DNA from 4 places in the Chryseobacterium sp. T16E-39 genome. Region 3 is predicted to be linked to each of the others. Evidence: riboswitches for the same ligand, from Rfam matches in the RefSeq annotation. Region 3 holds a riboswitch; each other region holds the start of a gene.
What was found. A riboswitch is a leader RNA that binds a small molecule or an ion and turns the genes downstream of it on or off. The one in region 3 is predicted to bind cobalamin.
Positions count from the first base shown of each region.

Region 1: it holds a riboswitch for cobalamin, as region 3 does, so the genes downstream of both, metE (5-methyltetrahydropteroyltriglutamate--homocysteine S-methyltransferase) here and prpB (methylisocitrate lyase) in region 3, are expected to answer to the same signal.
Region 2: it holds a riboswitch for cobalamin, as region 3 does, so the genes downstream of both, CEY12_RS16360 (TonB-dependent receptor plug domain-containing protein) here and prpB (methylisocitrate lyase) in region 3, are expected to answer to the same signal.
Region 4: it holds a riboswitch for cobalamin, as region 3 does, so the genes downstream of both, CEY12_RS08435 (acyl-CoA thioesterase) here and prpB (methylisocitrate lyase) in region 3, are expected to answer to the same signal.

Region 1 is NZ_CP022282.1:1,195,302-1,203,027, reverse strand. It holds gene metE (5-methyltetrahydropteroyltriglutamate--homocysteine S-methyltransferase) at 1-908, opposite strand, end outside; cobalamin riboswitch at 1,305-1,491, opposite strand; gene CEY12_RS05315 (Lrp/AsnC family transcriptional regulator) at 1,646-2,107, shown strand; gene CEY12_RS05310 (Crp/Fnr family transcriptional regulator) at 2,119-2,652, opposite strand; gene CEY12_RS05305 (hypothetical protein) at 2,781-3,326, opposite strand; gene CEY12_RS05300 (hypothetical protein) at 3,362-3,850, opposite strand; gene CEY12_RS05295 (hypothetical protein) at 3,870-4,451, opposite strand; gene nudK (GDP-mannose pyrophosphatase NudK) at 4,588-5,169, opposite strand; gene CEY12_RS05285 (DUF4406 domain-containing protein) at 5,159-5,515, opposite strand; gene CEY12_RS05280 (Crp/Fnr family transcriptional regulator) at 5,583-6,164, opposite strand; gene CEY12_RS05275 (ATP-binding cassette domain-containing protein) at 6,282-7,726, opposite strand, start outside.
Region 2 is NZ_CP022282.1:3,618,492-3,626,217, forward strand. It holds gene CEY12_RS16345 (MbnP family protein) at 1-215, shown strand, start outside; gene CEY12_RS16350 (cytochrome-c peroxidase) at 202-1,254, shown strand; gene CEY12_RS16355 (transporter) at 1,268-2,221, shown strand; cobalamin riboswitch at 2,323-2,506, shown strand; gene CEY12_RS16360 (TonB-dependent receptor plug domain-containing protein) at 2,618-4,648, shown strand; gene CEY12_RS16365 (YncE family protein) at 4,645-5,781, shown strand; gene CEY12_RS16370 (cell surface protein) at 5,796-6,989, shown strand; gene CEY12_RS16375 (DUF5074 domain-containing protein) at 7,016-7,726, shown strand, end outside.
Region 3 is NZ_CP022282.1:4,457,655-4,465,380, reverse strand. It holds gene prpC (2-methylcitrate synthase) at 1-975, opposite strand, end outside; gene prpB (methylisocitrate lyase) at 968-1,876, opposite strand; cobalamin riboswitch at 2,286-2,480, opposite strand; gene CEY12_RS20375 (hypothetical protein) at 2,828-3,691, opposite strand; gene CEY12_RS20370 (transposase) at 3,702-4,058, opposite strand; gene CEY12_RS20365 (transposase) at 4,155-4,556, opposite strand; gene CEY12_RS20360 (hypothetical protein) at 4,666-5,433, opposite strand; gene CEY12_RS20355 (hypothetical protein) at 5,450-6,316, opposite strand; gene CEY12_RS20350 (hypothetical protein) at 6,329-7,126, opposite strand.
Region 4 is NZ_CP022282.1:1,863,524-1,871,249, forward strand. It holds gene CEY12_RS08420 (endonuclease MutS2) at 1-135, shown strand, start outside; gene CEY12_RS08425 (GEVED domain-containing protein) at 182-1,291, opposite strand; gene CEY12_RS08430 (hypothetical protein) at 1,558-2,358, shown strand; cobalamin riboswitch at 2,413-2,593, shown strand; gene CEY12_RS08435 (acyl-CoA thioesterase) at 2,706-3,089, shown strand; gene CEY12_RS08440 (HD domain-containing protein) at 3,129-3,719, opposite strand; gene CEY12_RS08445 (XAC2610-related protein) at 3,724-4,413, opposite strand; gene CEY12_RS08450 (PadR family transcriptional regulator) at 4,706-5,035, shown strand; gene CEY12_RS08455 (PspC domain-containing protein) at 5,047-6,765, shown strand; gene CEY12_RS08460 (1-acyl-sn-glycerol-3-phosphate acyltransferase) at 7,078-7,677, shown strand.

The DNA.
Region 1 (7,726 bases), 1.6 Mb from region 3:
TTTTTCCAGATATTTCTTCCATCAACCACTCCAAGAGATAGGATTAATGTTTCGGGAATTGCATTAATCACCTCATCCAATTGTTCCGGCGCACGTACTAAGTCGATGTGTAAAGCATCAATAGGAAGGGTAGTAGCCAATGAAAGGTTATCTTTTAGCCCATCGAAATAAGTGGTCACAATAAACTTAAGATTAGGGAACTGCCTTGCAATTTCAGCATACACAACCTGATAAACCTCTTTGGCTTTTTGATCCAGATCCAATGCTAAAAACGGTTCATCAAACTGTATCCATTCTGCTCCGTTGTTTTCTAATTCTTTTAGAATTTCTGTATATACAGGAAGTAAATTCTGAACCAAATCCAGTTTGTCAAAACCTTCTTCTTTTTCCTTTCCTAATAGTAAATAAGTAACCAATCCGATGATGACAGGTTTTGTATCAATTCCGGCTTCTTTTGCCTCAATAAATTCATTGACAATCTTATTGGAAAACAATTTGAACTGCTGGCTTTTCTGGAACTCAGGAACGATATAATGGTAATTGGTATCGAACCATTTTGTCATTTCCATAGCCGTAATATCAAGGCCATCTTTCTGATGTCCTCTTGCCATTGCGAAGTACAGATCAATCTCTGTACTGGTTTCTTTCGCAGCTATTTCCTGATAACGCGGAGGTATCGCTCCAACGGATAATGTAAGATCCAGAACCTGATCATAAAAAGAAAAATCATTGGATGGAATGAGATCGATTCCAGCTTCCTGCTGCAATGCCCAGTTCTGCTTTCTGATGGTTTTTCCTACTTCCAAAAGTTCCTGTAAAGATGTTTTTCCTGCCCAATATTGTTCGCAGGCTTTTTTAAGTTCTCTGTTGCTACCAATTCGCGGATAGCCTAGGATGTGTGTTTGCATTTCTTTTAAACTTTTAATTAAATTTTGGTTTTAAAAGTTCTTATAATGCTTCGTAATGCGACCGGGAAAGAGTTTTTTAGCAATAAAGAAGATACAATATGGACGTAATTTTTGGGTCAGGAAATAATATTCTGAGTTTATTTTTAACGCAAAGTTTATTTATAATTGCTCTTTATGTAAGAAGGCAAAGATGAAATCAATAAAATTGATTTTGAAGAAGCGTACGTTTTATCCATAAGCTTCATCAGCGACATCGTCGCATTTCTTTGCTCCTTAAAACTAAGGAATCAATACAATAAATCTTTGCGTTTAAACTCATATCCATTCCAAGTTTAAACCACCCAATACGTTCAAAAAAGTATCATCTGTATGACCAAAAGCTTCAGACCGCGAAAGCATTGTCAATTCGGAACAGGCAGGTCTCCTGACTTGTAACAGTTTTTGTCATCCTTCCCGCTTGTGGCAGTGGATCTTCAAGGACAAAAACCTTTGGTATGTTACTTACAGTTGCGCGACAGCTCGTGATTCTCACACGATTCCCTATTAATCTACCTTAAGTAAAACCTTTTCCGTTTGATGAAGTATGTTAAAGAACAAAATAGGGTGTAAAGGTATTGAATAAAGTGATTTAATTGGATTTATTTTAAATATTAAGCATAATATTTTATTTTAATTGATATTAAAAGATATTTATTCTGTAATTTTGAAAATATCAACGTTAAAAAGAATATTATCCTGTGGAAAGACTTGATGACAAGGATCTTCAATTGTTAAGGATCCTGCAAAAGAATGCTAAACTGACGGTAAAAGAATTGGCCAAAGAAGTGAATCTCTCACCTTCACCTGTTTTTGAAAGAGTTAAGAGACTGGAGCAGGAAGGTTATATCAAACATTATGCAGCTGTTTTGGAAGCTGAAAAGCTGAATCGGGGTTTTACTGTTTTCTGTCAGGTGAAATTAAAAATTCATGACCGTTCTGTTGGAAATCAGTTTGTAAAAGAAATTGTACAGATTGAAGAAGTTGCAGAATGTTATAATATTTCAGGAGATTTCGATTTTTTACTTAAAGTTCAGGTTCGGGATATGAAACATTATCAGGATTTTGTTTTTAATAAATTAGGTTCTGTAGACTCCATAGGAAGTACCCACAGTACTTTTGTAATGGCAGAGGTGAAGAATAACCATGGAGTAACTATATAAACTGGAATATCTTATTTCTTTCCTCTTATACGGCTTAATGATACCGATGTTATCCCCAAATAGGAAGCAATATAATATTGGGGGATACGGCGAAAAATTTCAGGGGATTGCTTTATTAGTTCAGCATATCGTTCTTCTGCGCTATCCTTTATACGCGAAATGAAAAGTTTCTGATACTTAAGCAGGCGTTCCTGCAAATAACTGTAATAATACTCTTTGATATCAGGATTGTGCTCCATTGTTTGCCTGAATTCTTCAATTGAAGTACTGTAAACTGTACAAGGTTCTATCGTTTCGATGTTATAAATACTGGGTAAGTGATGAAATAAACTCTCCCAGGATGAGATAAAGTTTCCTTCAAATAAAAACTGAAAAGTAATTTCTTTACCATCATTATTTAGCCATCCCCTAACTGCGCCTTTTTCAAGATAGTAAAACCTGCGGGCCATTTTACCTTCTTCTGTTAGCAAGGTTTTAGCGGGTAATTCTTCTTGATCAAAATTACTGAGTATTTCGGCTAAAGCATTTTCATTAGTGGGCATCATACTCATTCGGATATTAAATGTAATTATTTCGACTTTTTTCAAACACAAATGACACAAATGACACTATTTACTTACTGCGGATTTGTGATTATTACTGTTATTATTAGTGATATTTGTGGTTTAAAATGTTAATAAAGATAATTAATATCCATTATTCCTTTTTTAAAGCGAATAATAATGTTGTCCTTATTTTTCATTTCAAAAACTGACTTTAAATTTTTCTCAGCTCTACATTTATTTATTCTATCTAAATCGCTGTTATCATGAATGGAATTTTCATTTGCATCTAACCAAAATACACTTTGTTCCTTATGGTTAACAATCTCATATTTTCTGACAATCTTTTCTTTTCCTGTTTTAATATTTACAAAAAGTAAAACATAATTGACAGGGTGATGAAGCCCCGCAAAACAAACCAATCCTAAAACCAGAATGCCGACAGGTAGATTTGAAAGATCTTTTGTTTTAGATTTAATTATAGCAAAAAACATAATAATTAAGAGAATACTAAACGTGATAATTGTATATTTCCAAGATCCATCTTCAAAATTTTTAAGATCTGAATGTAAATATCTTTCTTTAATTATTGGCTTTAAAATGAAACTATAAATTGAAAAAAGAATAATTAAAATAGAAAAAAAAACGATCTGAGATTTTGAGATTTTTTTTGGCATTTGCAAATAGAAGAATTGGGTTAAAAATGTAAATATTACTTTTTACGAGTATTTACATATATAATCTTAGGATTTTTACCATCCAGATTTCTTTTATTCCTGCCAAACATACCTATTTCAACGTCATTTGGAGTTTTATTCTCAATCTCTGAGGTACTAACATAAGTATACATTCCATAACCATGTCCCGAAACAATCCAACCTTCTGTTTTATTTAAATGAGTAACACCAAAATCACCAGCTGGACCACCTCCAAATACAGGTCCAAATTCTTTCATTTGACTTATTGCTTCATCATTAATATTCTTTATCGTATCAGCATTGTCAAAAATAATATAAGTGCCATTCTTAAAAAGAACCCAATCCTGAAATTTTGGATTAATTGCTAATTTCACGTTTTCAATTAATTCAGCTTGATCTATTACCATTTTGTCACTATTTGGATTTTTATTTTCTTTTGAAGACGATGAATTACAATTACTAAGTAAAAAGAAAAATATAATTAAAAAAGTACCTTGTTTCATTGATTTATTAGTCGTGAAATTAGTCCAATCTCTGCTGCTGCAGATACGTCAATGTTGAATTTTTAATAAATTCTTCCAGAGTCGTTTCTTTGCTTGCATTTTTATTGGTCAGCTCAAAAAGATATTGGATCAGATTACCCAGTTTATTATCCTTACAGGTAATTCTAAATCTTTTGGCTTTAGGATTTGAATCTAAGAAGGTCAATGCTGTAGTATTGCTTAGTTTTACATTATTAACATCGAAACCGGCACGTGGATTTTTTTGAAGACGTAGAAATCTTTTCTGGGTTTTATCGGTGCTTTCGTCTATGAATTTTTCCATTTGATAATCCGTTAGAAGCTGGGGATAAATAAGTCCCTGTTGCAATATCAGGCTTGTTATTTTATCTGATTTATCATAAAAGATCGTTTTGTCATCAAATTGAATCTGAGAATCTTTCACAACAATCTTTCCTTCAAATTTGTTGTAAGTTTTCTTTTTATAGTCATTTTTGAACTGTTCGGTGATCGCTTTTTCTTTAGCAGCTGTACTTTCTTTTTTCTGGCCGTAAGTAGCTATTGATAATGATAACAAGATTATAAATGAAAATTGCCGTTTCATATTTTTTTAAGTTTAAATGTATTTCTCACTTTCTTTTTCAGGAAATTCTAATGACAAGAAACCGGGGTGAAAAAATACTTATTTTATTTTAAATTGAGTTTTATGGATATTAGTTTTTTTAGCAGCAAAGATGATGCTACAAAATGTTTTTCACGCGAATATGTTGGAGAAGCATGATTGTTTTTGCATCTTTGATCTCTCCTGTATCGATCATTTTCAATGCTCCATCGAAGGATAACTCTAAAACTTCAATATCTTCACCTTCGTCCTCAAGCCCGCCACCATCAGTAATTTTCATTTCTTTCGAATATTCTGCAATGAAAAAATAGAGAATTTCAGTAACCGATCCCGGAGACATATACGACTCAAAAATTTTTTCTACTTTGGAAATTTGATAGCCGGTTTCTTCTTCCGTTTCTCTTTTAATGCAATCTTCGGGATTGTCATTATCCAATAATCCGGCACAGGCTTCGATAAGCATTCCGGTGGTGTTCCCGTTAATAAAAGTAGGTAACCGGAATTGTCGTGTTAAAATAACAGTTTTGGATTGGGTATTATAAAGAAGGATTGTCGCACCGTTTCCCCTGTCATATGCTTCTCTGCTTTGGATGTCTGCTGTTCCGTCTTTTTTTTGTATTTCATAGGTAACTTTGTTTAAGGTGTACCAGTTATCGGATAAAATTTCAGTTTTTGTGATTTTTATGTTCTTATTCTGCATAAGGAATATCGTCTATATTATAATAAATTGTAAGGCCTCTTTCTTTGGCAATTCTTACATCTTCATCGGCTCCTTTTGAGGCTCCTTCCAAACGTAAGATGGCATCACATTTTTCCAGAATGCGATGAGCGATAGGGTATTGTATTTCCTGCCAGGCTTCATCGCCCAGCTGTTTTGATCCGGCAAGGTGTATTAAAGGCAGTGCCACCCATTCTCCAATCATAGGAACATGTCCCTTTCTGAAAATGGGTAAGGCTGCGGATTCAAGTTTATTCAGGTTTTGTTGGATGAGTTGGGGATCATCATTGGCGCCACTTCGGTAGGGACCGGCAATAAGTATTAGCATAATCTTTTATTTTTAAGTAAAATAACGGAACATGTCATGAAAAAAAAATAAGATAGTTTAAGACCCTTTACTTTTTATGTTTATTTGTTTTTATGGTACTTAAAAACTCCGGTGTGATTCCCAGATATGAAGCAATTTGTTTTTGAGTGATACGTTCAGCAGCTAACGGATATTTTTGAATAAAGGTATAGTAACGTTCTTCAGCAGAAAGAGAGAGGTTTTCAATGATTCTAAGTTGCTCCCTGGTATAAGCATTCTGCATCATGATCCTGAAAAACCTTTCAAATTTCGGAACTTTGGAATAGAGCTCTTCAAGGTCATCTTTTTTCAGCTGAAAGACCACGCTGTCCTCAAGAGCTTCAATGTTCAGCATTGCAGGCTTCTGGTTTACAAAACAGTACATATCCGTGATCCACCAATCAGTCATTGCAAACATGATTGTGGATTCTTTTCCTGCAGTATCCATATAAAAAGCCCTTAGAATTCCTGAATGTACAAAACTGATCTCTTTACAAAGTTGTTGCTGCTTCAGAATCAATTCTTTCTTTTGAATTTTTCTTTCTTTTAATAGAGAAATGAAATAATGGGCCTCTTCATCGCTTAGCGAAATATGTTGGGATATATTCTTTAAGATTAAGCTGTCATTCATGGTTATCGGATGATCTTTTTTTCTCTGTGATACAATTGCTAAATTAATATTTCTTTTTCAACAAATCCTTTAAAATCCCTTTAAATTGGGAATATTTATCAATAAAGGCCCATTTTATTATTTTCCCTGCAAGTGTTTCCTCAGATATTTGGAGGTTTCAGAATAAGGAGCTGTTAATAGGTCTTCTACAGTTCCTTCAAACACGATTGTACCCCCTAATTTTCCTGCTCCGGGACCAATATCTATGATCCAGTCAGCATGTGCTATGATATCCAGATTGTGTTCAATAACGATCAATGTATTTCCCTTTTGAAATAATTCTTCAAAAAATGAGAGCAGCTTTTCATTATCAATAGGATGAAGCCCCGTGCTGGGTTCGTCTAAAACGATAACCTGAGCTGTCTGATTGAGTTCTTTTGTAAGTTTCAGACGCTGTCTTTCTCCTCCTGAAAAACTGTCTAGACGTTGGCCTAAGGTTAAGTAATCAAGCCCGAGTTTGATTAATAGATTAAGTTGATCTCCAAATTCAGGTTTCGGAAAAAGCTGCAGAGCCTCCAGAACGGTCATATCCATTACTTCGGCAATATTCTTCTTGTGATATCTATATTGCAGGACTTCGGGTTTAAACCCGGAGCCATGACACACTTCGCAGGGCTGTTCAATATCATCCATAAATGCAAGATCTACTTTCTCTACTCCGAGACCTCTACAGTTAAGACAGGCACCTTCTCCATTACGACTGAAAAGTTTATCTGAAACATTATTTGCCTGGGCAAAAAGTTTTCTTACAGAATTTGAAAGATTGAGATAAGTAAGTAAATTGGAACGGACGCTGGCAGTAAACACAGATTGATCTATAACCGTTATTTCAGGATAAAATGCAGGCAATATTTTATTGATCAGGGTACTTTTCCCGGAACCTGCAACACCCGTCACTACGGTCATGATTCCTGTTGGAATTTTCACATTAATATCTTTTACATTAAAGAGGCTCCCATTTTTAATTTCAATATAACCTTTTGCAATCTTTGGCTTTTTATTGTATCCTCTTTTTTTATTGAAATAGCTACCTGTTTTGCCTTTGGAGTTTTTTAAACTTTTAAAAGAACCCTGGTACATTACCTCTCCACCATTTTTTCCGGAGCTTGGCCCCATATCTATGATCATATCTGCAATTTTGATAAGATCAGGATCATGTTCAACGATCAGTACGGTATTGCCTTTATCCCTTATTTTCATAATGATGTCTACAATATGATCTATATCTTTAGGGTGAAGTCCAATACTCGGTTCATCAAAAATATAGAGTAGGTCAACCAAACTGTTTCCTAATTGTTTTACCATTTTTACCCGCTGGGATTCACCTCCGGAAAGCGTATCAGTTTGCCGGTCCAGTGTGAGATACTGTAATCCGATATCAATAAGATTTTGCAATTTTTTTTCCAATTCAAGGAGAATTGAGGAGTAAGTTTCAGAGGATATTTTCTGTATAAATACCAGGAGATCGTCAATTGAAAGTGCCGTACAGTCGGATATGTTTTTATTTTTAATGGTACAGGAAA
Region 2 (7,726 bases), 840 kb from region 3:
CTTTAGATCTTCCAACAACAGCCAGGGTGACTGGCAAAATAAGACCGTCGATTCATATTCTGGCAGATCTTAATCAGTATCTAAGCGGTGATACAGCACTTACATTAGATACAAATAATGATATGATGATGGGATCAAGCCAACATTTAGTGAATGTAACGAATAACCTTACCAAAATGTTTTCTGTAAATCATGTTCATAATGATGAAGATTAGAAGTATACTGAAAATTGGGTTAATTATTGTCGGCCTTTTTAATACAATTTCATGCTCTGATGAGGTTATTGAACCCTTGGAAAAAGACGAAGCTTATAACCTGCAATTTCCATCTTATTTTCCTGAAATGACTTTTGATAAAGCGGGAAATCCGGTCACCAAAAATGGAGTAGAACTAGGTCGGAAATTGTTCTATGAAGGAAGGCTTTCACGTAATAATACCATTTCATGTGGTTTCTGTCATATCCAGGAGAATGCTTTTACCCACCATGGGCATAATGTAAGTCATGGTGTGGATGACAGGATTGGAATACGGAATGCTCCGCCTATACAGAATATGGCATTCTTAAAAAGATATATGTGGGACGGGGTAATTCATAACCTGAATGAACAACCTATTATTCCAATTACTGATGCTAATGAAATGGATAGCTCGATGCCGGAAGTAATTTCTAAACTGAATATGGATGATAAGTATAAAAAACTTTTCAAATCAGCTTACGGTGACGAAAATATTACGGGAGAAAGAGTTTTAAAAGCGTTATCCCAATTTATGGTGACAATGATCTCAGCGGATTCAAAATATGATCAGTACAAGCAGGGAAAAGCCACTCTTACATCAGTTGAAGCGCAGGGAATGGCATTGTTTCAGCAGAAATGCTCGACCTGTCATAGTGGAGAATTATTTACAGATGAAAGCTTTCGAAATACCGGGATGTATTATAATACGCAATTTAAAGATGCAGGTCGTTACCGGGTAACCCTGGATCAAATGGATTGGATGAAATTCAGGGTTCCCAGTTTGAGAAATGTTGAATATACGGCTCCTTATATGCATGACGGAAGGTTCTACACATTAGATGCTGTTCTTAATTTCTATTCGGATAATGTGGAAGATAATGCTAATCTTGATCCGCAGCTTAAACAAAATGGACATGTCGGAATTGCAATGACTACTGTTGAAAAACAATCAATTATTGCTTTCCTGAAAACATTATCTGATAAGAGTTTTATTACCAATCCTAAATTCTCTGAATAAATTTTAATCAAACATGAAAAATATATTTTTAATACTCTTGGGTCTGGTTATGTCACCAATAGCTAAGGCGGAACCAGTAAAGGATAGTCTTTATATCCCTGAAAATAACTTTAATTCTATCAGATTGCTGGAGGATGATTGTGATGCGTGTGGCTGCGCTGCAGGAAATGGTTCATCAGGATTTGAATCTTTACTTAACCCTCAGTTTATAGGAATAAAATATTTTGCACAACACTATAAGGCGAAAGAGAATCTTTTCGTGAAAGACCTGACTCAGGATCAGTATTTTAATACAATTCAGTTGTGGGGAAAAGTTCCCATTACAAAAAAGTTGAGTGTTTATGGAAGCTTACCGTTTCAGTTTCATGAAAAAAGAACCTTGCAGGGGGATATCAGGATTAATGGAATTGGAGATCTCAATCTGATGGGAATCTATCAGCTGATCAATTCGAAAGATACTTCCCATCAGTTAAATGGAGGATTGGGAGTGAAGGTTCCTTTAGGGAAATTTGATGAAAAAGGAATTACAGGAGTGAATCCCAGTTTTCAATTGGGGACAGGAAGCTGGGATTACCAGATGGTTTTGAATTATAAATATCAGAAGAACAAAGTAGCGGTCATTGTGAATACTGATTATACTGTTAAAGGTGAAAATAAAAAATATTATCAATTCGGAAACCAGTGGAACTATGCAGCGACAGGATTTTATCAGATTCATGCCGATAAAAAAGTAATCTTTTCCGGGAAAGCCGGATTGCAGGGTGAGGTATATGACCGGAATAAGCAGTTTAATGAGGATTTACCGGATACTGCAGGAAGCGCTTTATACGGGAAGGTCGGTTTTGAACTGTCGTACAGTAAATGGAGCCTGGGAAGTGAGCTGATGCTTCCGGCTTATTCGAATCTTGCTGGCGGAAACATTGAAGCCAAATCCAGATTCAGTGTTTTTATCAACTTTGGAATTTAGGAAATCAAATAAACATTCCGTTGCAATTGTAACGGAATGTTTGTTTTTATATGGTTGATTATCATTTTATTAAGGCCGGTATTGTTTCTGGGCAGAATTTTCTATCTTTGCCGCAATCTGGTGAGCCGTAAAAGGCTCTTAAAAGGGAATCCGGTGTAAATCCGGAACAGACCCGCTGCTGTAAGCTCTAAACCAAAATTTTTGAAGCATATATCCACTGTTTTTATGGGAAGGATTTCAAAAATGGAGTAAGTCAGAAGACCTGCCGGAAAGATTAAAGTTTGATGCTTTCGTGGAATAAAGCTTAGGACAACAATGATTCTGTGCAGTACTGCTGTATGTTGTCATTGCTGCTTTCTTATATCCATTAGCATCAAAATTATTCTCAAAGAGCTAATGGAATTAAAATTTACTTTTCATAAAACTACTAAAACGATTATCACAGTTCTTGTGTTATTCGCTCAGCTTTACTTTTCCCAGTCAAAAGATAGCATAAAAGAGAAAGGGATCTTACCCGTTACTATTTACAAAAAGGATTTTAAAGAGATCCTGCCGGCTCAGACACTTTCGGGTGAGCAGTTGGAAAGGCTTAACAGCCAGTCTGTAGCAGATGCATTACGATATTTTTCAGGAGTTCAGATCAAAGATTATGGAGGTATTGGTGGATTAAAAACAGTGAATATCCGAAGTATGGGCAGCCAGCATGTTGGTGTTTTTTATGATGGAATTCAATTGGGAAATGCACAAAATGGAGTTGTTGATCTGGGGAAGTTTTCGCTGGATGATATTGAAGAGATATCATTGTATAATGGGCAGAAAAGCGAGATTTTTCAACCGGCAAAAGATTTTGGTTCTTCCGGGTCTATTTACTTACAGCCAAAGACACCCATTTTTTACGGAAAGAAAAAAACAAATCTTATTCTTAGAACGAAGAACAGTTCCATAGATCTGTTCAACCCCTCTTTTCGTCTGGAGCAAAAGATTTCAAATAGGATTTCAGCAAGTTTCAGTTCAGAATTTATACAAAGTGACGGGCGATATAAATATAAATATCAAAAAAAGAATCCGGATGGTTCTGTTGCCAATGATACGGTTGCCACAAGATATGACTCCTATATTAACGCCAAACGATTTGAAACCAGCCTGAACGGAACTTTAAATAACGGAAGCTGGAACATTAGAGGGTATGGATATGTATCGGATCGCGGGATCCCTTCAGCTATTGTTAATAATGGATTCGAACCCAAGGGGCAAAAACTATTAGATAAGAACTATTTTGTACAGGGTAATTTTAGAAAGAAAATATTTCCAAAATTTGAGACCCAGCTTAAAGCCAAGTTTGCATACGATTATACCAGGTATATTGATACTGTAAATGTCGCTGAAACAGCTTTAAAGACGGATAATAAATATATTCAGAGGGAAGTTTATTTGTCATCTTCAAATATATATTCAATTACTCCGAATTGGGATGTTAGTGCCAATGTAGATTTTCAATATAATAATCTGGATTCAAACCTGAGGTTGTTTTCTTTTCCTACCCGCTATACATCATTAGTCGCTTTTGCAACGACCTACCAATGGAACCGGTTTAAATTTTTAGGGAGTGTCTTAGGTACTTTTATTCGGGAAGATGTAGAACTTAATTCGAAGTCACCGGATAAAAGGGAATGGACACCCTCTGCATTTTTAAGCTATCAGCCTTTTGTAGCAAAGGATCTTACCATCAGAGCTTTTTATAAAAGAATTTTCAGGATGCCAACTTTCAATGATTTGTATTATACAATGATAGGAAACGTTTTCCTGAAACCTGAATTTACCAATCAGTATGATCTTGGATTTACTTATCAAAAACAGTATGACAATAAGGTCTTGAAAAGAATTTATCTAAAAGCAGATGGGTACTATAACAAGGTTGAAAATAAAATTATAGCAGTTCCTACGACCAATCTTTTCAGGTGGATGATGACCAATCTTGGGGATGTGCAGATTATTGGCGCTGATGTTAATGTGCAGGCGGAATTGGCCTTAGGGAAGGTAACATTAAAGCCATTGCTGAGCTATACTTATCAGAGTGCCCGGGATTTTACCGAGAAAGGAGAATCCTACTATGGAGACCAGATTCCTTATGTTCCATGGCATTCCGGAACTTTTACCATGATGGCTGATTATAAAGACTGGAGCTTTAATTACAGTTTTATGTATACCGGAAAACGGTATGATGCACAACAGAACAATATTGAATATAACGCTATTACGCCCTGGTATACCCACGACTTATCCATTCAGAAAAAATTCAACTGGTATTCACAGCAATTTAAGGTAAGCTTTGAAGTAAATAATACTTTGAATCAGCACTATGATGTGGTAAGAAATTATCCAATGCCCGGCAGAAATTTTAAACTTATTGTAAGCTATACATTATGAGAAAAATAAACTATTATCTACTTGTATTGAGTATGTTTTCATTGTTTTCATGCAGAACAGACGAATACACTCCAAAAGAAGAGAAAGTGGAAGGTCTTGCGCCACCAGAAAATACAGCGATTAAAGGTTTTTATGTTTTGAATGAGGGGAACATGGGAAGTAATAAATGTACCCTGGACTTCTTTGATTATACAACGGGAAGCTATCGCAGAAATATCTATGCGGAAATAAATCCAAGTGTTGTCAAAGAATTGGGGGATGTAGGTAATGATATCCAGATCTATGGAAGTAAACTTTATGTAGTTGTAAATGTCTCTAATAAAATTGAAGTATTGGATGCCAAGACCGCAAAACGGATTAAAACAATTCAACTGCAAAACTGCCGGTATGTGAAATTTAAAGACGGGAAAGCTTATGCAAGCAGCTATGCGGGGCCTGTTGATATCAATCCCAATTCCCCTAAAGGAAAAGTTGTGGAAATTGACACCGTTTCGCTTTCTATTCAAAGACAAGTCACGGTTGGTTACCAGCCGGAAGAAATTGAAATCGTAGGGAATCAGCTTTTTGTTGCCAATTCCGGAGGATATATGGTTCCAAATTATGATAAAACAGTTTCTGTAGTAGATCTGAATACGTTTACAGAAACAAAAAAATTAAACGTTGCAATCAATCTTCATCGCCTTAAGAAAGACAATTATGGAGATTTATATGTAAGCTCAAGAGGGGATTATTACAATGTTCCATCGAGTTTATATCAGGTAGATGCTATTACAGGAGTTGTAAAAAAAGATTTTCATGTTGCTGTAAGCGAAATGACCATTGTGAATGATAAGCTTTATTATTATGGAAATGAGTTTAATTATAATACCCATTCCTACACAAAGAATTTTGGAATTATTGATGTGAAAACAGAGCAGATCATTTCCAATAAAATTATCGATCAGGAATATGTGGATGCCATTAAAGCTCCTTATGGAATTGCTGTAAACCCTATTACAGAAGATATTTACATTACTGATGCCCGAAACTATGTGTCTACCGGATTTGTCTATTGCTTTAACAAAAGCGGGCATTTCAAATGGAAGACCGAAGGTGGGAATATTCCTGCCCATTTTGCTTTTCTATATAAATAATCAGAACCCAAAATATGGATAATACTATTTTTAAAATTATAAAGACAATGCTTGTCATATTTCTTTTAATAGAAGTGACTGCGTGTAAGAGTGACAGGGATGAAGAATCACCATTTAAAGGTTTAGATGCATCTTATTCAGTTAATCGTTTTAAGGTTCTTAATATCGCGGCGAATGTATCAGGTAAAATGACGTGGAGCATTAAGGATTCTATTATTTCTGAAGGCTCTGAACTGGATTTCATCAGCCCTTATGCTAAAACCTATCCACTCACATTAAAAATTGAGAACAATGGGAGTGTAAAAACATATCAATCTACTATTATTGTTAATAAGGAAACCGGTTCTTACAGTAAATACATTGCTAATGTATTAGATTTCCGCCCGGCGGTAGGGCAATTTACAAATGAAATTCCGGAATATATTACCGGAAATAACGCAGCGAGCATGCTTCAGAAAGCCAGGGAATCTTTAGTAGGGTCTAATTCTACTATGGTAAGTCTCGGTGGTTTTGGAGGATATGTTGTTTTTGGTTTTGATCATACCATTCCGAATATGAATGGGAGGGATTTTAAAATCCTTGGAAATGCTTTTTGGGGAAACAATGCTAATGATCCCCGTTCCGGTTCTTGTGAACCAGGAATTATTATGGTGGCTTATGACAAGAATAAAAACGGAAAGCCTGATGACGGTGAGTGGTATGAGATTGCAGGAAGTGAGTATTTTAAAAATACAACAATAAAGAATTATAGCATTACTTATTTTAAACCTAATGAAACTAAGCCACCTGTCCCGGGAAGTGAGCCATGGCAAACCGATATAGAATATATTAAATGGCAGGATAATCTTGGGAATAATGGATTTAAAACTAAAAATGCGTTTCACGATCACAGTTTTTTTCCATTATGGATTTCTGATGCTTCTTACAGTTTATCGGGAACAAAAATGCAGAATAATTTCTACGATCAAAGCGGAAACGGATCTTATTGGGTAGGTAAGTCCTTTGATTTTGGGTACGCAGATAATGCTCCGAATAATGATGAAGCCTCCAATATCGATATCTCCTGGGCTGTGGATAAGACTGGGAAATACGTAAAGCTTCCCGGGATTGATTTTGTAAAAGTATATACCGGAATCAATCAGGAGGCTGGCTGGCTTGGAGAAGTTTCTACAGAAGTGGCCGGAGCTTATGATTTATACATAAAATAAAAATTCAACAATAAATTTATTTAAAAATGAAAAAGATCTATCTTTTAACGTTACTGTTATTTTTTGCATTTTTCACGAATGCACAGGTAACGGTTCAGGGCGTGCCCCGTAATGATATTAAGCAACATTCGATACAAAGGAATGAGCTTAAAACGATAACGAATGTTACTGACTTTTCTGATATCCAGTATTGGGTAGGAACCGGTTCTAAAAAAGCTGCTTTTGTTGTACAATGGAATGATGGAAAAAATCCTGATGCTTTAGTTTGGGGATTTAAATGGGATGGAAATGCAACAGGAGAGGATATGCTAAAAGCTATTGCAAAAGCTGACCATCGTTTTTACTCTTTGCTTTATCAGGGAACAACTTTTGGAACTGCAATAGGGGGACTTGGTTTTGATCTGAACGGACAAGGAACCAATGGGCTTTATAAGAGCGGTAACACAACATATCCGCTGTATCCACTCAATGGAATTGTCAATACGACAGCATATGATTTTGATGATTATGCTGCTATAGATGCAGCCAACGACCACTGGAAATCAGGTTGGACCACTGGATATTGGTCTTACTGGGTGAAAAATCCTGCGGATGCTGCTTTTGGATATTCAAGTTTAGGTGCTAGCAGTCGTGTTTTAGAAAATAATTCATGGGATTTGTGGAATTTCTATCCTGGAATGATTGATCAACCTATTTCAACAACTTTGACACCAGTATCAGCGTATTCTTCACCAACT
Region 3 (7,726 bases):
GTAAGATACTGCTGAGAACCAATCGAGGTTAGGAAACATTTTCTTTTCCTCCCACATTACACTTTCCAATCTTTCAGCAATATTGTAAAGCAGCATATCTCCGGCTTCTTCGGAAAGTTCTTTAGCTACTTTTTTTATGACTACGTTTCGTGGATCTGAAATGGTATACACCGGATGGCCAAAGCCAATGATCACTTCTTTATTGGCAATTCTTTTACGGATATCTTCTTCAGCATCATCAGCAGAGTTGTAACGGCTTTGGATTTCAAAAGCAACTTCATTGGCTCCCCCATGTTTGGGACCTCTTAAAGCACCAATGGCTCCTGTAATACAGGAATAAAAATCTGAAGATGTACCTGCAATAACACGGGCAGTAAAAGTAGAAGCATTAAATTCATGTTCAGCATAGAGATTAAGAGAGATCTCCATTGCCTTTATCCAGGAATCAGGAGCTTTTTTACCGTGTAACAAGTGTAAAAAATGTCCGCCAATGGTATCATCATCAGTTTCTACATCAATCTCTTTCCCATTATGAGTATAATGATACCAGTATAAAAGCCCTGAACTGAATGATGCTAGTAATTTGTCCGCAATATCTCTTGCTCCCGCTACATTATGATCATCTTTTTCAGGCTGAATGCTTCCAATCGCTGAGACCATTGAGCGCATAACATCCATCGGGTGTGCAGCTGCCGGAATACTTTTTAAAATATTTCTTACAGAGTGAGGCAATCCTCTTAATGATTTTAATTTGGCTTTATAGTTTTTTAATTGAGCTCCAGTTGGTAATTGCCCATAAATAAGAAGGTAGGCTACCTCTTCAAATTGTGCTCTTTCTGCAAGATCCAAAATATCATAACCTCTGTAATGGAGGTCATTTCCACTTTTTCCAACACTGCAAAGAGCAGTATTCCCTGCTGTAACACCAGAAAGCGCTACACTCTTTTTTGGCTTAAATATAGGTTCATTATCCATTGCTATTTTTGTTGTTTTTAAATAGGTTATCTAATTTTTGCTCATAATCATGATAATTGATGCTTTTGTAAAGCTCATCGCGGGTTTGCATGGTATCCAGCACATTAGCCTGGGTACCTTCTTTGCGGATATGGTCGTAAACATTCTGAGCCGCCTTATTAGCAGCGCGGAAGGCAGAAAGGGGGTATAAGATCAAACCGACACCGGCATCTTTCAATTCATCTACAGTATACATTTTGATCATTCCGAATTCGGTAATATTGGCTAATACAGGAATGCCTGTGGCATCAACAAATTTTTGATAAAAGCTTAAGTCCGGGACAGCTTCTGCAAATATGAAATCTGCTCCTGCTTCTTTGTACGCGATAGCTCTTTCCAGTGTACTTTCCAACCCTTCGTTGGCAAATGCATCTGTTCTAGCGCCGATAACAAAATTTTCATCTGTTCTGGCATCAACTGCGGCTTTTAAGCGATCTACCATTTCATCTTTGCTCACTACTTCTTTACCCGGACGGTGTCCACAACGTTTCGCCCCCACCTGATCTTCAATATGCAAAGCGGCCGCACCTGCCTTAATTAAAGACTTGACCGTTCTTGCGACATTAAATGCCGAGGGACCAAAACCCGTATCTACATCCACCAATAATGGGAGATCACATACATTGGTTATTCTCTGAATATCTATTAATACATCTTCCAGGGTGGTTATTCCCAGATCAGGAATCCCTAAAGACCCGGCAGCAACTCCTCCTCCTGAAAGATAAACAGCATTGAAACCTGCCTGTTGTGCCAGTAATGCATGATTCGCATTAATAGCTCCTACAATCTGAAGAGGATTTTCTTTTTGCATCGCCTCCCGGAATCGTAATCCGGCAGAACCTAAACTTGCATTTTTACTCATCGTTAATATTATTGTTCGTTTTAATGTCTTTAACTCACATATCATCAACAATTTAAAAAAAGTATTTCCTTTAAATTGCTAAATCAATCCAACGACTTATAAACCTTAGTGAACGGCTGCATGATGAGTATTCCAATTGATTATTAATGCATAATCATCATATCAGAAGGTCTACTCTAATCAACCCCTTGCTATTTATAAATCATTATAAAAGTTATCGATAAACTTCACAATACTTTGTGGTAGAGAAAATTATGGAAAGGATTAATACGACAGAACTATAGATACAGCAGAATTCTGAAATTAAATCCTCTGAGACTATCTCTGAAAAATGGTAATGTGCACGTGAAAAGTGTTGAGCATGTACCAAAACGTATCATACCTGACTATAAGCTTCAAATCGCGAAAGCATCGTCAATTCGAAATAGGCAGGTCTCCTGACTTGTAACGATTTTTATCGTCCTTCCCATTCACAAGAGCGAACAGTGGACCTTATGTGATAAAAACCTTTTGAGTGTTACTTACAGTTGCGCGACAGTTCGTGATTTACACACGATTCCCTTTTAATACACAGCTAAGTGTTACCAATTCCGGTTGATAAAGAAGTCTAAATGAACTCCTTGGTGGTAAATATAGGTATTTTATTGAAACGCCAAAATATTTATTCACGAACAACCGTTAGGGATTTACAATAATCTGAAAATGCGATCAATACAAATAATTAAAATTTTCAAAAATCCAATTAAATGATATAAATCATATAAAAATCAGGTCCCAAAACATCAGGTCAGGGAAACTTTTTCAGCAAAAAATTTGGTAAAGAGTAAAGAAAAGGTCTCTATCAAAATTGATAGAGACCCAAAAAAATAACCACTTATACTTAAAAAGAAAATTTATAGCAAAGCCTGATAACCTGATTGACGATTCTGTATAATCGTTTTTCTATGATTATCAGTCATAAGTGCGTGCAAGCTTTTTGGAGAGCGTATCATACCAGCTTTTATAGTTATTATGGAGTCGCATGATATAGGCATTAAACTCATCAATTTTATATTTTTTAAGGTTCCATTGTTGACTGTCTTCTTCCACGAAACGGATAGATCCCAACATGACAGATTCGGTGAGATGATCTACTGCAAATTCTTCAGTTTTCTTTGTTTGATGTTCACTCTCATATAAATCAAGCGCTCCAAACAGATGTAATATTTCATGAGGAACAAGGTAATGCTGACTTTTATCTGTAATAGGAACCTCATCGAAACTACTAAATATTGCCGCATATTCAACAAAACTGTCATCCTCATCCCCCTCTTTAAAACTGATATCACAAGGATTCGCATAGGGCTGCCCCTGGCCATTGATAAAAAAGACGATATACATCTGATCAAAATCATTCTTGCTTTTCAGGTCGTCATAAAAATCAATAAGTGAATTATAGCCCATTTGTTTAATTGCTTCATTAGGCCATCCATAATCTTTTGCATCAACATCCGGATTCGATTTCAAGATAATATCTCTATCAATTCCAAAGTTTTTATTCCTAATATCCATGGTATGACCGTATAATCCAAGTTCTCTTTTAAGCCATGTTTCTGATTCAGGTAATATCTGAAGTACTTGTTCTTTTCCTTTCCTGCTCCAGGTTTTATTCTTATCAAGAGAAATAAATATATTCACTTGCAAGGCTTTACCTTCAAGGCTTCGTGCTGAACCCGCTTTCTGGATTAAACGAATTTTATCAGTGGGATTATTTTTATTTTGTCCCAAAAACATCGAGCTTATTAACATTGCGATTAAAAAAAAATTCTTTCCCATCATTATAAGATTAAATTGGAGGATTTGCTTTTTGTTGCTTATTCGGCCAGAAGATCTTTTTCCATTTTGACAGACTATTCCGACTGATTTTAAAGTGTCTTGCGGTTTCCATATTATTTAATCTATTTTCCTTTTGATAGTTTAATATTTCTAAAATTGTTTTTTTATCATAGAACCGGTGTTTTTGGTTAAAAACAAAAACAGCCCTGTCATTCTTTTTAAATAGCAGTGTATTAAAATTAATAATATCCAAAGCTGAATATCTTTTTTTTTGCAAAAAGAAAAGATACTCTGCTTTCTTTTCTGGATATTTAACATCAATCAAATCACTGTAAATCTTTCCATAATCCGGTGGTAATTTTTTCATATAGTATTCAGTATCGGTAGACAACTTTTAGTATTAATCTTTTTAGTATTCAAATCATTGTTCTATAACTTATTTTGATCATTCCAATCAAAATTATTATTTATACTTTATAAGCCATTTGTACAGGGTCGCCTTTGGAATTCTATACTCTTCTATTACCTGTTTTTTTGTTTTATTCCCTGAAATAATCTGTTCTAAAATAAAATCAATGATTTCCTTCGTATAAATATTTTTCCTGAACCTGGGTAGAGGTGACTTTTTAATCGAAACTGCATTATAATTGGTACTGCCTGGAGGCGCATATAATATTAAATATTGAGAATACACTCTAAAAAAGTCGTATTTCAATAAAATACTGAACTTTAACAAAAGTGCTGTATCAAAAGATTTCCACAGGAACATCTCTTCTACTTCTTCCTGTGAACAGTTAAAAAATTTACTGATACGTGATAGGTCCATCCCACATTCTTCGATGCGGTATTTTATTAAAGAACCCATGTGAGTGTTCTTAGGGTCAAAGCTCATATTATATTTAATTATTATTGTTTTTGTTATCAGGCAGTTCCGGCGGTAAAAAAAATTTAATTTGAGGCAACAGATGGTAGTTTTACAGTATTTTCTCTAAGCTGACATTGCTCTCCGATGTTCCTCCAAATGTATACCCTGATAAGGAAAGCCCATTATTATCTATCGTTATTCTAAAATTGACATTACTATTTACATCCAGGAACAGAACGGTATCTGCAGAAGCTAAATAATTATCTGTACTGATAAAAGCTGCTTTCGAAGACATATACCCTTTTTCCTCTCCGTTTACAACAATTGCAATATTGATTCTTACCCCTGTAAACCCAACATTGATCCCGTTGAATAAAGCATTAAAATTCACTCTGTATAAACCTTTTTGCCTTATCCTGAATGTGTCTGCGGAATTGTGTATCGACAAGTAATCTGCAAACTGAGCGTTATTAGCAGGAATAGAAAACGGTAAATTATTTGAGCTGCACAAAAGAGAAATACATCCTACGGAAGTGGCATCAATTCTGGCTCTTGTCCATGTAACGGATTTTATTTTAGGTATAAAAGCCTGTTTCCAGGTAGATCCTTCATAAACTTTTGTGAGTCCCGCATTCTTATCATACATCAGCATGGCTTCCATGGCAGGATCATTATCATATCCATCTGCTTGTGATGCGTTGTATTTTGGTAAGGAGGTATTATTCTCAGCAGCCGGTAAAATCAGAACTTTCTGCCCGTTTGTATTCTGTAATTCTAATTGAGTATAGGTATTTGAAGGAGTACTTCCTCCAATTATAACCTGAGCACTGACGGATGTTCCTAGTAATATACTGGTGATTAATAAATATGTTTTCATTGTGTACGGTTAAGAGTTATTTTAATTTCTGGATATTAATAAATGTATCCCTATGATCTATAGAACTGAAATAATTAGATATCGTTGCGCTTGTAGACACCATTGCCGCTAATCTTATTCTTGCATTGGCAGGTAAAGTAACGGTAGAAGATACACTTGCACTTTTATTGCCCGCTTGCCCCAGATCAATGAAAATTCCACCATATTGAAGCGTTTCACTATAAGCCAATGTGGCCCAGGTATTTCCATTGTCATAACTTACATCGAGATTTACCCAGTAAGACACATCACTTCCGAGTCCTAAAATGCTGGTCCCCCCAAAACCAATAACTCCTGAGATATAATATAATCCGGCAGACGGTATGGTTACAAAATTGGAACCTGCTGTAAGGTTGAGATTATTGACAAGAAGTTGGGAACGATTGATTGTATTTGAAATAGAAATGGTTTTCCGGTTGCTGTTTCCAAGTAAAGCACTTATATCACATGTACTTATACCCAAAACACCAATACATGTCCAGCTTTCCGAATTGCTGGAATTTTTACGGGTTTCAAAAGGATTATAAAACCCACCCAACTGTAGTGCCGGGCTCCATACTGTTCCATCGTATTTATAATATTGTTTATCTTCTTTATTATATACAATGGCACCCTCCAGGGAAGGAAGATCATTAAAGAGATCTTCCTGGAGAGCATTGTACAGAGGAAAACCGCTAATATTGTCTGCTTTGGTAAAAATGACCCCTTTTTTTGAGTCTTTGATATCCAATAGCGCGTTAGCGTGGGGTAAACCCGGGGTTGTAGATATCCTTACCTGTGCTTCAACATGAATTGAAAACAGGAAGGAAAAAAGTATTCCGTATAAATATATTTTTGTATTCATTTTTGTATTTTTTTAAAGCACTATTTTTTCAAAGGTCACTTCTCCCGTCCCATAGGTATTATTGTTCTGGAAGGTTGCTGAAGAGGAAGATATCGATGCGCCTGCATTTATAAAACCCTGTAGCCGGAATTTATCCCCTGAATTAGCAAACAAAACAATCGAGCCATTAAACACAGGAGTATATCCTAATTCACGGCTCGTATCTGTGTAGGATTGGGAATCTATCGTTGCAAAAGATGTAGGAGTTGCTACATTCGCCTTTTGTAAACGAAGTTCAACATCAACATCTCGTCCAGTAACTACTGCATAAGATCTGTAGGTGATCCTGTACACTCCCTGTTCATTCACTGTTAAAACATTGGAGGTAACAGATACATTAATCAGATTTCCTTTAAAATCAGAACCGCCGGTGTTAGAAATGGACATGATACCCGTATCTGTACAACCAAGTATACCACAGGAAAGGTTTAAATTAGCGGGTCTCGAAAAATGAGCAAGATATTGCGGTTTTGTTTCTACTATATAATCATAAACACTTTGCCATCTGTTACCGTCATGCTCATAAATAGATGCATTATTTTTATTGTAAACGATAGCTCCTTTAAATGTATCATCTGCATTTGGATTAGCTGCAATACTAATCTGGGACACATTGGGTAGCAGAACAGCTGTCGCCGGAGTTGTGGATTTTACATCCAGTATTGCATTAGCGTTGGGTTGGTTATTGGCACCGGTCCTGGAAATTCCCACCTGAGAATAAACCAGTGAGCTCAATAACATTAAAAGAATACTCAAAACATTTTTTTTCATTATTATTTATTTTTTGTGATGATATAGCAGAAGAGTCTAAAAAGTAATTTTCGAGAAAATTTCCAGGTGAAAATCTTGAAAAACAACTGCAGGGAGTTTTTGCATAAGCAGCTCCCCCAGTTGTACTATATGTGGAATTGTGCCTTTCATTTTAAGGATAGATTTACTGTAATTGGATTAAGCTTATAAACTGGGCAGGAATTATTTTTTCCATTTTTATATAGTTTTAAAATTAATCAACATGACTATATAGGGATAAGTATAACATTGAAATCAAAACAATTCCAACTCCGTTTAATAAAATTAATATTTCAAATATAAATAGTTATATCACGTAAAATTTTAATCTATCTTAAAATCTCAAGTTAATTTTTTCCCATAATCAAAAAGTTAAAATACGGTCACTATTCATTAAAATATTAACATTTAACGATTTGAAATTCTTCTATTTTTGAAAAAAAATAAGACTGGCTATTATAAAGCCAGCCATGATATGTACCTATTACTTTTTTTTTGAAAATAATTTGGAAAATTCATGTCAAAAAAGTCTATAAAATAAATAGACTACATGCTAAAAATGTACAGCCGGGAGCTTTGAGT
Region 4 (7,726 bases), 2.3 Mb from region 3:
AAAATAGGACAGCGCGTGCGTATTCCCGGGAGTACAAGTGTAGGAACTATTGAGAAAATTTCCAGAAACAAAGTCATTGTTAATTATGGAACTTTCAAGACGACCATTAATGCTGATGAGCTGGAAAGAATTTAGATATAAAATTATAATTAAAAAAAGCGCTGAACAATCAGCGCTTTTTTTATTTCTTAATAAATTTCAACCTCCTCGGATTTTCTTTGTCCTTCAGTTGAATAAAATAAACACCCTTAGCAAGATGATGGACATTAACTTTATGATCTTCTATTTTTCCCATCTCAATTTTTTGTCCTACCATATTATAAATTTCATAATCCGGATGAGAAGAAATCCCATTAATGTATAAAATATCTGAAACCGGATTTGGGTATATATTGATTTCTTTGTTTTTGTGATTTTCTGTAACTGATAATGTTCCACTTGTTAAAAGAGCTACCCCATAATCCTCAACTTCTCCATACACAAATGTTCCACAGGCAGAATTCGCCAGAGCCTGCGTCATCATCACCCGCATAGTAACACCACAAGTTCCCGCTGTCTGAAAGGCTGTAGGAGGAATGGAAAATGTAGCAGTAGGAGAAGCACTTGTATTTGAACCAGAAAGCATAATTTTTTCCGTAGCTTCAAAAATCCCATTTCCATTGAGGTCAATCCAGACACTTATTGATGCAGCAGAAGGGCTCCCATTCCAGGTTTTGGTCACCGAAATCATATTTCCTGTGCTTCCAACCAATAAATTTACTTTTCTTGAAGGGTCATTTCTGTAATCCGTATAATTAGATGCTCCGGAATTGCTTACCATAGGTAAAAAGCTTCCATTTCCGGGACTTACCATAACATTAGAAATATGCATCATTCCGGAATCTGTAGAGGCAGATAGACAATAATTAAGGGTAGAAATAAAAATGATGGATTCGGACCACGTTCCAACTGTACCAGAGCATATTTTAGCAACCTGAACCTCATATTGAGAACAAGGCGTTAGCCCGGTTAGGGTAAACGATGCCAGGTTAGAAATTGTAACCGTAGCCCATGGGGATACAACTCCCGCCACTGGCCGAAATCTTACCAGGTAATCTGGTGTAGCAGGATCAAAAGTCCATGTAACAACAGCAGAAGTAGCAGTAATGCTTGAAACCTGAACACTGGAAGGTGCATTGGTATCACAAAATAAAAAAGAAGAAAAAGAAGAAGAAATTTTATCTGGATTTTTACCATTAAAAGAGGAAATTCCTATTAAGAATAGAAATACATAGAGTAGATTTTTTGTCATGTTTTACTAGTTTTTAATATTTTAATGAAAATTATACTAATATATTGAAATATCACTTACAATATATCTTACAGTATGTTCAAAATTTTAATTAATTTCAATTTCTCCTTTCATGAAATCATGAAACTATTGTGATCTCCTGATTGATTATCCATCGATATATGCCTACCTCTTAGATTCATTGAATGAATATTATAGATTTGAAACTATATAATTATATCCAGTGAAACATTTAATTTATATATTTGAAGCATCAAAAATTTTTCATGATGATTTCGGTAAACAAAGCGTTCTATTTATCTGCCATTAGTCTATTTTCATTAGCTTTTGTAAAAGGTCAGCAAAAAATTCCTTTTGGAGTCGTAAAAGCCGAAGAAGGGTATGCTAATGTTCGCGTTCCAAAGGATAATTATAGAAAAATTGTAGATAAGATAAGGATGCGTAAAGGTGATGTCTTTCTTTATGTAAAACCAGCTCCCGGAGAAACAGAATGGTTATGGATCAAATATCCTGAAAAGCAGGATACCGAAAAACCATTCGTGAGGTATGAAAATCTTGATAAAGAAGGGATGGTAAACAAAGAGCGTGTAGCCTTTATTGATCAATTACCGCAATATACTCCTTCAAAATCTAAAAACGGAAGATCTCTTATTTTCACCGATAACAACAATCCTAAAATTCCTACTGCTCAAAGGAGTAAAGTGATCATCGATGTATATCCTTCGAACGCAAGTTACCGTAAGATGGAAAAAGATGCAGATGGAACTATTCTGACTATTGATAAAATAAAACCTTGGGGAATCAGTAAAGAGCTTCCTGAAGGAATGACTGAAATCAAGTCTATCCGTGTCCAGCAGATTGGAAGAGGGTCCGTTTTTGTAAGAGAAGCTATTAAAAATATGTTCCAGCCTACGATGGACTTTAACAATATCACTGTAGCTGCTATCGACAACGATAACATCTTCGTTTACATGATCAATGGATCAGGGGAAAACAGATATACAACACTTTGGACAATCAGACAAGGAAAGGTTGCCCACCAGATTATTTATAAAAGTCCGGAATAATTCACATATTTCTCTGTATTATTCTTATTTTTGCCCCTGAAAAAGTTTTATCGCTTATTCATCACAGGAATCGGTTCTGCTTAACCGCAGATTAATAGGGAATCGTGTGAAAATCACGAACTGTCGCGCAACTGTAAGTAACTAAAGTCTTTGTAAAAAATCCACTGTGCTATGGCATGGGAAGGAAATAAAGATGTTACAAGTCAGGAGACCTGCCTTTTTCTATAAACAAAAAACTTTCGCGACTTGAAGTTTATTGATCTGATGGATTTTTCAGGAATATGACATTCCTGTATTATTCTGTTTGTTTCAATATATTTCATTTCGCTTTAATTTAATAATGAAATATGACTACAGAAGAAAGAATTCAAGCATCCGAAACCCGAATCTTTAAAGCGGTTTTCCCTAACACGACCAATCATTACGATACCCTTTTTGGAGGAACAGCGATGCAATTGATGGATGAAGTGGCATTTATTACCGCGACTCGATTTGCAAGAAAAAGAGTGGTAACGGTAAGCAGCGACAAAATTGACTTTAAAAAACCTATTCCTGCAGGAACGATTGTGGAACTGATCGGTACTGTTTCTCACGTTGGAACGACCAGTATGAAAGTAAATGTAGAGATCTACACCGAACAAATGTATTCTTATGAAAGAGAAAGAGCCATTGTCGGGGATTTCACATTCGTAGCAATTGACGAGTTTAAAAAACCAGTTCAAATACTATAATTAGAGAAGAAACGCAAGTCAGATTGACTTGCGTTTTCTTTATTTTAAAACTTTTTCTGTTTCAAGACTTTTGCTCAGTAGAAATTGGAAAGCCTCTCCCATTTCGTCAGAGGCCCTGCTAATTGCATTTTCCAGCATATTTCTGATTTGCCCTTCAGTAACACTTGCTTCTGTCCAGCTTTTTCCTGAAGTGTGGGAATTAAGGATAAACGGCATAATCCTGTCTATGGCACAGGCGAAAATAGCATCAGGGGTCTGCTCTTCTTCAAACTCAAGCCAAAGGTTAAAAAATTCCGAACGTAAAGGCTCATCAAGGATCCCAAAAATATTTTGAGCAGACAATTTCTCTCTTTCAAACTTACCCACCATTGCTTTTTCATCAAACAGAAATGTATCTCCAGCTTCGATTTCTACCAAATCATGAATAGAAAGCATTCTTATTACTCTTAATAAATCTATATCCGTCCTGTTTTTAGCATATGGAAAAAGCACCTGTGCTAAAATAATGATCTGCCAGGAATGTTCAGCCGTATTTTCTCTTCGTGAATCATCCGCATTGTAATTTCTTCTCTGTACATTTTTTAACGCATCTACAGCTAAGATAAAATCGATTTCCTTTTGTATTTTCATTGTATTATTCTTTATAATATTCTTTGATTGGGTATTTCTTTGTTTTTATGATCCATTTATTTTTAATTTTTTCACGCCTTGTTACTTTTACAAAATCACCACCTCCCATGGCATCTTCTTCCAATTCAAATACCTTATCCAGTCCCTTTTTCGGAATTATCCGGTATTCTGTGGTGATATGCCAGCAACAGCCGGATTTAGAAAATGTGATAATCCTTTTCCTTTTGGAATCGGTCTGGAACATTCCTAAGTTCTCAAAAGCAAGACTGGTTAATTCATCACTTATAACGAACTGTTTCTTTGTAGAATTATAAACATATACATCATAAGATGGTCCGCCATAGCTGCTTTCATTTCCATTTCGTACTGCAATATCTTCAGAACCATCAAAATTAAAGTCATTAAAAATCAACGGACTTTGCTCATTATACAATTGAATAACATTGACGCTTGGCTGCTGGTCTTTGTTTAAATAAAAATAAAGATCGTCTGAATTCAGAGTCTGTACCACTCGGGAGGTTTTCTTATCTCTTAATTCTACAGTCCCATTTCCACTGCATTTTTCACCATCACAATCTGCCACTGTAATAGCAGCATCATATTGGTTCGATCCTGATTTGAGTTCAAAATGATTTTGTCCAAAGGAGAAAGAACTATAAAAAATAAAAATGATCAATGTTTTGTATCTATCCAAAATATACTTTTTTATTCATTGAAATATCCTTGAAATTTCATAACAAAAATAAGAATAGCAATTAAAATTGTAATCATTAGCCTTCATTTTAACTGAATTTGATTTAGAGCAAAAAACTGACTTAAATTTATGTAACTGAAAATCAACATATTAAATAATTTTAAATAAAAATTCCACTACTTTGTATTGCATAATACCATTTTAATTACATATCTTTGTAATGTAAAATAAGAATAGGTTCAACTAGCTAGGAACTTAATTCTAAATATAACTAATTAAAAACCTTATTAAGATGAATACTGAAAATACCAAAGCGCAAATGCGAAAAGGGATTCTGGAATTCTGTATTTTAAGTCTTATCAATCATCGTGAAATGTATGTTTCCGACCTTATAGATGAACTAAAAAAAGGAAAACTGGATGTTGTGGAAGGCACACTCTACCCTCTTTTAACAAGATTAAAAAATGGTGAGTTTCTATCCTACAGATGGGAAGAATCAACGGGAGGTCCTCCAAGAAAATACTACCAGATTACAGAAAAAGGGAAACTGTTTTTAGGTGAACTTTTAAATACCTGGAATGAATTAACAGATTCAGTAAACCAAATTACTCAAAAAAATTAAAAAACAAAGCTATGAACAAGACACTCTCAATAGGACTCGCAGGTTTTTCTTTTACTATAGAGGAACACGCATATATAAAGCTTAGCGATTACCTTAATGCTCTTAGAAGCTCACTGGACGCTTCAGAAGTAGACGAGGTAATGCATGACATAGAAATTAGAATGGTTGAAATCTTCAGAGATTCTTTAGGAAAAAGAGAAGTAATCAACGATACAGATGTAGAAGGGGTAATTGCACAAATCGGTACACCGGAAAAAATAGAAGAACAGGAAGAGGCTTATTATTCTGAAAAGAATTCTAAAAGAACAAGCAACTCCGGAGCAGAATACTCTGATAAAAAACAATTATTCCGCGACCCTGAAAGACAAAAAGTCGCAGGTGTTTGCGCAGGTTTAGCTCATTATGTAGGAATGGATATTACTGCCATGAGAGCAATCTGGTTAGGAGTATTTATTTTAGGAATATTTACAGCAGCCATTTCTTCTTCACTGATCGCATTGTTATATATCATTCTTTGGATCGTACTTCCAAAAGCTGAAACAGCAGCAGATTTCCTGAAAATGAAGGGAAAGCCTATGAACTTCGACAATCTTAAGAATGAGTCTAACAAATTGGTACAATTTGCCAATGAATCTACTCAGAGGGTCGGAGAAATATACATCGAAAACAAACCGTATATCAACAACGCTGGAAACGGAATCTGGAATGTAGTAAGATATGTATTAGGTGGAATCTTTGCATTGATGGCATTCGGATGTCTGATCGGAGTATTTGTAGTTTTCGGATTCATGGGAAGTAATGATTTCCCTCCGATGAATGAAATGAATTTCTACTTTGACAGTGATGGAATGAGATACGTATTAATGGCAATGATTGTTTTAGGAAGCTTAATTCCGGCAATGCTGTTCGCATTATTAAGTATTAAACTAATCTCACCAAAAACAAAACTAAGAAATACGGGTTGGGTTTTAGGAGCATTAATTCTCGGGTTAATTACAGTATCTGTTTATTTTGGTATCAGCATGGCTAAAAAAGACATGTTCCTGAAAGGTCATAAAGAAGATACAGAAGAGATATCAATTAATACAGCATCCGATAGTATTTATGTTGACCTAAAACAAATAACCATTCCTCAGAACTTTATAGGCTATGATGATGATCTTTATTCTGATAAAGTATCTGTCTACAAAAAAGATTGGGTTGATGTACAAGTAACAAGAAAAGCTGACATAAAGACTCCGTATTTAATTATTAGAAAAGAAGCAAAAGGTTACAACATTCCATTGAGCGTAAGTGTACCGGTAGAAATAGTGAATAACAAAGTGATTCTTCCTAATTACATTAAATATCCGTACGATCACCGTTTCAGAGATTATCATATTGATTATGAACTCGTAGTTCCACAAAAAGCAGTAGTAATCTCTTTAAAGAAAGACGGAATTGATTTTGACGGAGACCTGAATGGTGACGGAATTGACGATGACGACCAGTACGATGATGATGAAGATGGAAATATCAGAATTGAAAAAAATAAGATTTCGGTGAACGGATCAACAATTGAATACAATTCTAATGATAAGGACAGCATCATCATTAATGGAAAAAAAGTTCCAAATTCTAAAGCAGAAAAGATAATGGACTCTGTAAAGTCTGACATTAAAAAAATGAAAGGCAAAGTAGATATCCAGATCAAAGACGGAAAAGACGAAATATCTATAAAAACCAAATAATAAACTGCAGAGAGTGGCAGAAGGTGTGAATGGAAGGCAACCGTTTGAAATTCACACTCTTCTTCTCTCACTAAAGCAAAAAAATAGTATTATTTAGTTCTTTATTTTAAAAAAATGTTATACCTTCGTGTAGTTATATAAATCATAACCAAATCATTTAAAAACACCCCAACCATGGTACAAATAGCACTAGAAATTGTAATGAAAATCGTAGATTTAATCAGCGGTTTATTTTAAGAGCGATAATATTTCAATATATTTGTAAAGTATAACCAGATTGGTTATACTTTCTTGTTTTTAATACGAAAATATATGAAAAAACTAATCGGCAAATTAATGTTGAAACTCATGGGTTGGAAAGTTGTTCTTCAGGGCGACGTCAACAGCCTTAACAAGTGTATTCTTGTAGTAGCGCCGCATACCCACAATATGGAATATATATTGGGAAATTTCGCTTATTGGTCTTTAGAAAAACCGTTAAAAATAATTATCAAGGACGCTCATACCAAGGGATGGTACGGCGGAATTGTAAAAGGTCTTGGTGGAATCGGAATTGATAGAAGTCAGAAAAATGATCTTGTAAATTTCGTTGCCAAGCAATTTGCAAAAGAAGATTTCAGTCTTGTAATTACCCCTGAAGGAACGAGGAGCTGGGTACCGAAATGGAGAAAGGGTTTTTATCATATGGCTTTAGCTGCAAAAGTACCGATCGTATTGGCAGCTGGAGATTTTAAAAGAAATATTATCTATCTAGGATACACTATTCCATATGAAAGAATCGCTACAGCTTCTTTTTCTGATATCATGAATGAGATTCAAAATTATTATATCAAAAATGATATTACTCCAAAAGTGCCGGAAAACTGGAATCCTAACATAATGGGTGTCGAAAACGAACAACCTGCACAATAATAAATATTCACTAGTATCCACTACCCACTTCATCCATTATTTATAATTT